2 regions of the Bradyrhizobium sp. SZCCHNPS1003 genome follow, and region 1 is predicted to be linked to the other one. Evidence: riboswitches for the same ligand, from Rfam matches in the RefSeq annotation. Region 1 holds a riboswitch; the other holds the start of a gene.
What was found. Region 1 has a riboswitch for cobalamin ahead of QX126_RS00605 (TonB-dependent receptor plug domain-containing protein). Riboswitches for the same ligand answer to the same signal wherever they lie in the genome.

Region 1 (4,407 bases):
GGTGGTCATGCCGTCGCGGCTGACATCGAGCCAGTCGCCGACCCGCAGCAAGGTGGCCGACAGGCTCAGCGCATCGATCGGCAGCCAGGTGGCGGTGGCGCTCCATTTCTCCTTCGGCCGGCGCAGCAACTGCTGGCCGGTAGCCGCGTCGACGGCGCGGGTGAAGGTGTAGTCCGCGCGCAGCGATATCCGATCGGTGAGCCGCGCCGTCACGAAGCTCTCGGTGCCTTCGGTGGTGGCGAGGCCGACATTGGCGTAGGAGGTGAAGGTCGCGTTGAAATTGATCAGGTTGGTGATGCTGTTGTGGAAGTAGGTCGTGCCGAAGCGGACGCGATCGTCGAATAGCGGCTGTTCGAAGCCGGCATCGTAGCCGGTGCTCTGCTCCGGCCGGAGGTTGGGATTGGCGAAGAAGTTGAACGCCGGAAAATCCTGGTGCAACTGGCTCAAGGTCGGTGCCTTGAAGCCGGTGCCGTAGCTCGCCTTCAGCTTGGTCTCGGTGACCGGCAGGATCACCGCCGGCGCGATCCGGTAGGTGCCATGGCCGCCGAACTGGTCGTTGACGTCGTTGCGCAGGCTCGCCACGACGAACCAGCGCTTCGCGAACTCGGTCTGCAGCTCGACGAAGCCGGCCTTGTTGCCGTTCTCGGCCGAAAGGTCGGTGGTCTTCAGCCGTTCGGTCTGCTGCTCCAGGCCGACGATCAGGTTGTTGCGCGGGGCGAGCTCGGTCACCGCGTGCCAGTCATATTTGATGCGCTCGCCGGTCGCGACCGCGGCGACGGGATTGCCGGCCGTCAGATCGGACGACCAGTTGTTCACATAGTTGACGCCGAAGTAGTTCCTGATGCGGCCGCCGAGCAGCGACCATACGGCTTCCTCGCGCGTCGCCAGTTGATGGACGGTGTGGTTGCTCTGGGCGGCGTCGGGAAAGCTGGGAAAGCCGCTGTCGCCGGTGAACAGCAGGGTGGCGTCGGTGTAGCGGACCACCGAATTGAGCGTCCAGGCCTCGTTGAGATCGACGCCGAGCTTGGACGAGGCGGTGACGTTGTCGTAGGCGTTGCCGATCGCCTTCTGCCCCGCAGGCAGCAATTGCCACGGGGTCACCGGAACGTCACCGGCGTGCAGACGCGCGACGTTGACTGCGTAGTTGACATTGTCCCGAGAGCCGCTCAGCCCCGCGGTCTGGTTGAAGGTCTTGAACGAGCCGCTCTCGACCGAGGCGGTTGCCCGCGCCGGTCCGTCGCCCTTGCGCGTGACCACCGAGATGACGCCGCCGATGGCATCGGAGCCGTACAGCCCGCTCTGCGGCCCGCGCAGCACCTCGAGCTGTTGGATGTCGGTGGCGAGCAGATGTGCGAAATCGAACGCGCCGTTGCCGTTGGTGACGTCGCCTGCGTCGATGCCGTCGATGATGAGCTTGGTGTGGTTGGCATTGGTGCCGCGCATGAAGATGTTGGTCTGGCCGCCCGGGCCGCCGGCCTGCACGATGTTCAATCCGGGGACCGAGCTCAGGATGTCCGGCACGGTGCGGGCCTGCTGCGCGGCGATATCCTTGTCGGTCACCACGGTGATCGCATTCGCGACGTCGGCGACCGGCGTCACAACGCCGGTCGGGCTGACGGCGACGGGGGCGCTGGCCGGCGCTGCCGGCTTTGCAGCCGGCGTCTGCCGTCGCGCGGCGTTGCGGGTTGGAGAACCGCCGGACACCGCCGGCCCTGCGGCAGCCGGCTTGCGCGGCGCGTCAACCTCGACCGGCGGCAAAAGGTTGGGGGAGGCGGATTGCTGCGCGGCTGCCGGGAAAGCACCGAGCAGCGCAAACGACGCGAGGACGCAGAGCGACGACAGAACGGCGCGATGCCGCCTGGCATGGGGAACGGGAGACACGAGTGACCTCGGCATGACGTCAGTGGCACGTCACCGCGAACGAGGTCTCACGCAGACCTTTGCAGACCTGCCTGAAAACGATGCCAATAACGCCCCGACCGGCATCCTCGCGTGTGACCACGGCTGACGGCAGGTCTCCTGGCTCGCGGGTCGTCACCTCCACGTCGCCTTCCCGGGACCGAGATTTCCCAGTGGCCTATGACGCGAGATTCGCCGCTTACAGTTGCGGGGGCAGCTGCGGCCTTCGATCACGTCTCTTGCGAGACGCATCCGGCACCGCATTCCCTTTTGAGCCCCGGTCGAGGGGCACCGTCACGATCACCGTAGGAGTGCGGGCGCACCAAAGTCAATCCGGCGCCCGGTGATCTCCTGGCGATAACGCTGGCCGGTCGGCTTGATGATGCCCGGCCGCCTGCGACAACCATAGCTGTCGTCCCCGCGAACGCAGGGACCCATAGCCGCCGGCGGTCGTGTGGCGAAGGACGACGATCCAGACATTTTCCGCCAATTCACATCACGCTGTATGGGTCCCTGCGTTCGCAGGGACGACAGCGGAGTATGAGGAGGCTCGCGAGTCGTTGCTGATGAGGATTGCGTCTTGTGAGCACCCGCTCACTTCTCGACCTTGTTGTGCACCATCCAGAACCGCAGCGTGCGCTGGGCGGTGTCGAGCGACAGCCGGGCATAGTCGCGCTCGGCGAGCTTCAGGGTGTCGCTGTCGATGGCGTGCTTGATCGGCCGATGGGTCAGGATCTTCGCCACCACCGACCAGGCCAGCCTGGCGGCACGGCAGGGGATCAGCACGATGTCGGTGCGCGGGCCCTCGAGCACCTTGGCCATCATCTCGGTCGGGACGTTGTTGAGCAGGCCGAGTGCGGCGGAAACCTCGCCGAAGCGGCGGGTCTCGGCGAAGAAGGCGATGGCGGCATCGTTGAGCTCGTTCAGCCCCTTCATGCGCTTGACGGCCTCTTCGGCCAGCGTGAAGTCGCGGCCGACCAGGCCGCCGTCGCTGCGCGCGACGTCCGCGATGGCCTTGAGGATCTTCTTGATCTCCTGCTGCAACGCCGGCGGCGCCGAGGACATCAGCTTGGCGCGCACGGCTTCGGTGGCGCGGCGCAAGAGGTCGCGCAGGTGCTTGGTGGGCAGGTCGACGCGCAGCCCGATGATCTCGGACAGCTCGTCGTCATCCGCGGCATGCGCCATCATCCCGGAATAGCCGGTATCGGAGAAGCGCGCGGTCTGGTTGTTGGCGAGCTTGCGGATGACCCGGCGCTCGCCGCGGTCGACGATGATGTCGGTCACCGCCTCGGTCAGATGCGGACGGCTGGAGATCGCCATCAGGTGATCCTGGCCCTTGGTCGCCGCGACCTCGACCAGCGTATGCTCGGTCAGCCGGCTCGAGTGCATCAGCACGCTCTCGGCCACCGAGATTTCGTCGTCACGGGCGAGCTGCTGGATCAATTCGACGGGCGCGTAGTCGACCGGCGCGAGATGCTTGGAGAGCTCGGCCCGCGCGCGGGTCTCTACTCGCGAGACCAGCATGCACAGCACATTGTCGAACACCTTGATCTGGTCCTCGGTGAGGCGTTCGCCGTCATGCAGGAACAGATTGGTGACCTGGCGCAGCGTGTTGACGCGCTTCGCCGAGGAGCCGCTGCGGACGGCCTCTTCGAGCTCGGTGATGATGGAGTGTTCTGAAGGCGGGAGCTGTTCTGGCTGTGACACGATCGCGCTCGTTTGTCCGGATGGCCGGAGCGACAGCGACGCGCTTGTGATCCCGCTGCAAGGCTCTCGGCCGGAGCAGTTTTCGGCACGGGCGATAACAACGCGTTAGGGTCGGAGGACGTAGTACCCCGGAGAAACACGGATACGGAAAATTAAGGCGATACGCGTAGAGGGGGACGACGAGCTGGAGCGCGGTCTTCCGGAGATTCGCCGGACAGGCGATGGAATGAGGCCCGAACACCTCCCCGCAGACGCGGCGACGACAGGCCAGCGAAACGGAAAGGTTAATGATCTCATAAGGTCACGGACCTTCCTTCATCCAGTTTGCTCGCTGCCCTCGATCTCACGTCAGCTGTCATCCTCCCAAGCATTGAAACTTAAACCCCATTCTTGCCGCGGCCATTTTGCTGATGCGCCGTGCGCTGCGTGCGGTCTCCCGGTGTTCCAGGGCGGGCTCGGAAGAGGGATGATCTCGCGCGAAAAATCAGCGCCAGCATCGCGCCGCATCCCGTGCGATAATCGCCGCGCAAATCGTTGAGGTCGCCATGAAATCCGTCGTCATCACCGGCGCGTCCACCGGCATCGGCTTCGCCTGTTCGAAGCTCTTGCTCGCGCGTGGCTTCCACGTGTTCGGCAGCGTTCGCAAGCAGGCTGATGCAGACCGTCTGCGCAGCGAGCTCGGCGCCAACTTCACGCCGCTGCTGTTCGATGTGACCGACGAAGCGGCGGTGAAGGCGGCCGCCGGCGAGGTGCGAGCGGCGCTCAAGGGCGAGACGCTCGCCGGTCTGGTCAACAATGCCG
Region 2 (4,407 bases), on a different contig from region 1:
CCTTGAGGCCGCGCAATGTCAGCGCGCGCGCGAGCCCGGCGACGATCAGCGATTTGCCGACGTCGGAACCGGTGCCCTGGAACATGATGGCGCGCGCGCTCATGAGCCTAGTACTCGATGCCTTCCTGCGCCTTCACGCCGGCTGCGAAGTGATGCTTGACGAGGTTCATCTCGGTGACGAGATCGGCGGCCTCGATCAGCTCCGGCTTGGCGTTGCGACCGGTGACGACGACGTGCAGATCGGGACGGCGCCCTGCGAGCGTGGCGACGACGTCTGCGATATCAAGGTGATCGTAGCGCAGCGCGATGTTGAGCTCGTCGAGAACGAGCAGCCGGATCGAAGGATCCGCCATCAATTCCCGAGCCTTCGTCCAGGCGCGCTCGGCCGCGGCGACGTCGCGCGCCCGATCCTGCGTCTCCCACGTAAAGCCTTCGCCGAGCGTGTGCCACGACACCTGGTCGCCGAACTTCTCGATCGCCTTGCGCTCGCCGGTTTCCCACGCGCCCTTGCCGAACTGCACGACGCCGATGCGAAAACCGCGGCCGAGTGCGCGCAGCATCAGGCCCCAGGCCGCCGTCGATTTGCCCTTGCCCTTGCCGGTGTGAACGATCAGCAGGCCCTTCTCGACGGTCTTGGAGGCAACCTCGGCATCCTGCACCGCCTTGCGGTTCTCCATCTTCGCTTTGTGGCGTGAATCGTCGGCGCTTCCGGTCATCGACATTTTCTCCTGGTCACTTCAACGTCAGCGGCAGGCCGGCCGCCATCAGGATCACGCGATCCGCGACAGCCGCGACCTCCTGGTTCAGCCGTCCCTGCGCATCACGGAAGGCGCGGGCAAGCGCATTGTCCGGCACGATGCCGAGTCCGACTTCGTTGGACACGGCCACGATGGGGCCAGGCGCGTCCCTGAACGCCTCGATCAGCTCGGCGCATCGTGCCGGAACGTTCATGTCGGCGAGCATCACATTGCTGAGCCACAGCGTCAGGCAATCGATCAGCATCGGCGCGCTCGAATTTGCCCGTGCACGGACCAGGCCTGCAAGATCATGCGTGGTCTCCAACGTCTGCCATCCCTCGGTGCGGCGCGCTTTGTGCTGCGCGATTCGGTCCTTCATCTCATCGTCGAACGCCTGCGCGGTCGCAACATAGGTCCAAGGTGCGGGAAGGGCGGTCACGAGCGCCTCGGCATGACGGCTCTTGCCGGAACGCGCGCCGCCGAGCACCAGGGTGAGGCGCGGCAGGGCGGGATGCGGGCGGGCGGGGACCATGGGGACGATTCCGATTGACGGGCTTTGGCGCGACCCGTATCTAACAGATGACGGTTCTCCGAAAGGAGAGATTTAGGGAACACGGTGCGGGTTCTTGACCCAAGGCCGTGGCTGCCCCCGCAACTGTAATCGGCGAGTGTGAGGCCAAGACACCACTGGGAAACCGGGAAGGTGGCTTCATGCGGTGACCCGAGAGCCAGGAGACCTGCCGTCGACATTGCTGTTGGCCGACCCGTCGCGCGGGGAGTCGCGATGCTGGTTCTGATCCCGCCGGGATGGGCGGGATGCCGTCGGATGCAGCGCATCGTCCGGCCCTCTGGGGAGCCGGCAAGCGACGGAGACGGCCATGAAGTTGACCCGTACCACGACCTTTGCAGCCGCGAGCCTGGTGCTGCTCGCCGCCGATCCCGCCTTCGCGCATCACATGATGGGGGGCAAGCTGCCGCAGACGTTTGCGCAGGGCCTGCTGTCCGGCCTCGGCCATCCTGTCATCGGAATCGACCACCTGGCCGCGATCGTGGGCGCGGGCATCGTTGCAGCGCTTCTGGGCCGCGGCTTCGCGCCGGTGCTCGCCTTCACCACAGCGATGATCGCGGGCGTCGGCCTTCATGTGGCCAAGGCCAACATCCCGGCTGCCGAGCTGCTGGTCGGCCTGACCACCGTCGTGGTTGGGCTGGTGGTGGTGATGCGTGGCGGTTTCGGCGTGCTGCCCGTCGCCGGCCTGTTCGCCGTGACCGGCCTCGTCCATGGATATGCGCTGGGTGAATCGATCGTTGGGGCCGAGAACACCCCGCTCGGGGCCTATCTCGCCGGTCTGCTCGTGATCCAGACCCTCATCGCCGCCGGCGCGTTCCTCGGCACCAGGCTGCTGTCGGCGAAGGCCAAGGCGGCTGCGCCGCTGGCGCTGCGGCTCGCGGGCGCTGCCATCGTGCTGGTGGGTGGGGTCGCCGCGGCGACGGCGGCCGGCGTGATCGGCTGATTGATGACCGCATCGGAGACTGGTGAGACGACGCTGTTCGTCTGCGTCACCTGCCGTTCGCAGGCGACGGAACCTACGCCGCCTGATCAGCCGCGGGCCGGAGCCCGTCTGCTCGCCGCGATCGAGACGTTGCCGACCGCGCAGCGCGCCGGTGTCGCCGTGGTCGGCGTCGAGTGCCTGTCCAACTGCAATCGTGCGTGCACGGTTGCAGTGACGGCGCCGGGCAAATGGACCTACGTGCTCGGCGCGCTCGATCCGGATCTGCATGTTCAGGATGTGCTGACATTCGCGCAGCTGCATCAGCGCCATGACGCCGGCCTGCCGGCCTGGCGCGAGCGTCCCGAATACATCCGCAAGAACACCGTTGCGCGCGTTCCCGCGCTGTCAGCACCACGCTGAAACGAGAGATCGTATCGCCATGACGAAGTCGTTCGCCAAGACGCCTTGCACCATCGTCACCGGTTTCCTCGGCGCCGGCAAGACCACGCTGGTGCGCAACCTGATCGAGACCGCGAACGGTCGCCGGCTCGCCATCATCGTCAACGAGTTCGGCGATGTCGGCATCGACGGCGACATCCTGAAAGGCTGCGGCGTGCCGGACTGTCCGGAGGATCGCATCGTCGAGCTGTCGAACGGCTGTCTGTGCTGCACCGTTGCCGATGATTTCGTGCCCGCGCTCAGGAGCCTGCTGGATCAGAAGGAGCCGCCCGAGCATATCGTGATCGAGACCTCGGGGCTCGCGCTGCCGAAGCCGCTGGTGCAGGCCTTCAACTGGCCGGAGATCGCGACGCGCGTCACCGTCGACGGTGTGGTGGCGGTCGTCGACGGCCCGGCGGTGGTCGCCGGCCGCTTCGCCGACGATCCCGACGCGCTCGCCGCGCAGCGCGCCAGTGATGCTTCGCTCGATCACGACAACCCGCTGGAGGAGGTCTACGAGGACCAGCTGCTGTGCGCCGATCTCGTCGTGATGAACAAGAGCGACCTGATGAGCGAGGAGCAGCGCAAGGATGTCGCGGCCGAGATCGCGGCGAAGGTGCAGCGTGCCGTCAAGGTGATCGCGACGGAGCACGGCAAGCTGTCGGCTTCAATTCTGCTCGGGCTCGGTGCCGCGGCGGAGGACGATCTCGCGGCCCGGCCGTCGCATCACGACAACGAGGCCGAGCACGACCACGACGATTTCGAGAGTTTCGTGCTCGACGTTCCGGCGCAGGCTTCGCCCGATGCGCTCGTCGACCGCATCGCGGCCGCCGTCGACGCGCATGACGTATTGCGCGTGAAGGGGTTCGTGGAAGTCGCCGGCAAGCCGCTGCGCCTCCTGGTGCAGGCCGTCGGCAACCGCATCCAGCATCAGTTCGAGCGCCCGTGGCGATCCGGCGAATCGCGGCAGGGGCGGCTGGTGATCATCGGCGAGCGCGGCCTCGATGCCGCCGCCATCCAGAGCCTGATCACAGGATAGGCGGGACCGATGCACCTGCTGGCGACAACGGGCGCGGATCTCGACGACCTCGAACAGGCCGTGGATCTTGCACAGTCGCCGGCCGAAATCGTCGTGCTGTCGTTCTCGGATAGCGACTTGTCGGCATTGGCCGAGGCCTGGACCGCGTCGTCGGATGAGCTGCCGAGCCTGCGCCTCGCGAGCCTGAAACGGCTGAAGCATCCGATGTCGGTCGATCTCTATGTCGACCGCGTCGTGCTGGGCGCGCGCGCCGTCGTCGTGCGCTGTCTCGGCGGGCTCGACTATTGGCGCTACGGGCTGGAGCGCATCGCATCGGTCTGCCGCAGCCGCCACATCCTGTTCGCGGCACTGCCGGGTGATGATCGCGCCGACGACAGGCTTGCTGAGCTCTCGACCTTGCCGCAGGACGCGACCTCGCGTCTCTACGGCTATCTGCACGAGGGTGGCGTCGGCAATGCGCGCGAGGCCCTGCGCTATCTCGCGACGCTGCTCGGGCGCGACGTGCAGTTTGCCGAACCGATCGCGATCGGTTCGATCGTCGGCTTCAGGCCCGATCGCGGAGCCGTCGGCATCGATGATCTCTGCGGCCACGATGATGCGCGGACGTGCGCGCTGATCGTGTTCTACCGTGCGGGCCTGCTCGCTGCCGATACGGCCGGGATTGCTGAGCTGATGCGGGCGCTCGAAGGTGAAGGGCTGGCGG

Region 2: another riboswitch for cobalamin. It lies ahead of QX126_RS31285 (HupE/UreJ family protein); the one in region 1 lies ahead of QX126_RS00605 (TonB-dependent receptor plug domain-containing protein).

Annotation. Positions count from the first base shown of each region.
Region 1 is NZ_JAUHIU010000001.1:125,001-129,407, reverse strand. Features, by position in the region: gene QX126_RS00605 (TonB-dependent receptor plug domain-containing protein) at 1-1,896, opposite strand, end outside; cobalamin riboswitch at 1,992-2,210, opposite strand; gene QX126_RS00600 (DUF2336 domain-containing protein) at 2,494-3,606, opposite strand; gene QX126_RS00595 (SDR family oxidoreductase) at 4,152-4,407, shown strand, end outside.
Region 2 is NZ_JAUHIU010000028.1:15,032-19,438, forward strand. Features, by position in the region: gene QX126_RS31270 (cobyric acid synthase) at 1-103, opposite strand, end outside; gene cobO (cob(I)yrinic acid a,c-diamide adenosyltransferase) at 108-716, opposite strand; gene cobU (bifunctional adenosylcobinamide kinase/adenosylcobinamide-phosphate guanylyltransferase) at 733-1,269, opposite strand; cobalamin riboswitch at 1,304-1,497, shown strand; gene QX126_RS31285 (HupE/UreJ family protein) at 1,616-2,248, shown strand; gene QX126_RS31290 (DUF1636 domain-containing protein) at 2,252-2,647, shown strand; gene cobW (cobalamin biosynthesis protein CobW) at 2,667-3,704, shown strand; gene cobN (cobaltochelatase subunit CobN) at 3,714-4,407, shown strand, end outside.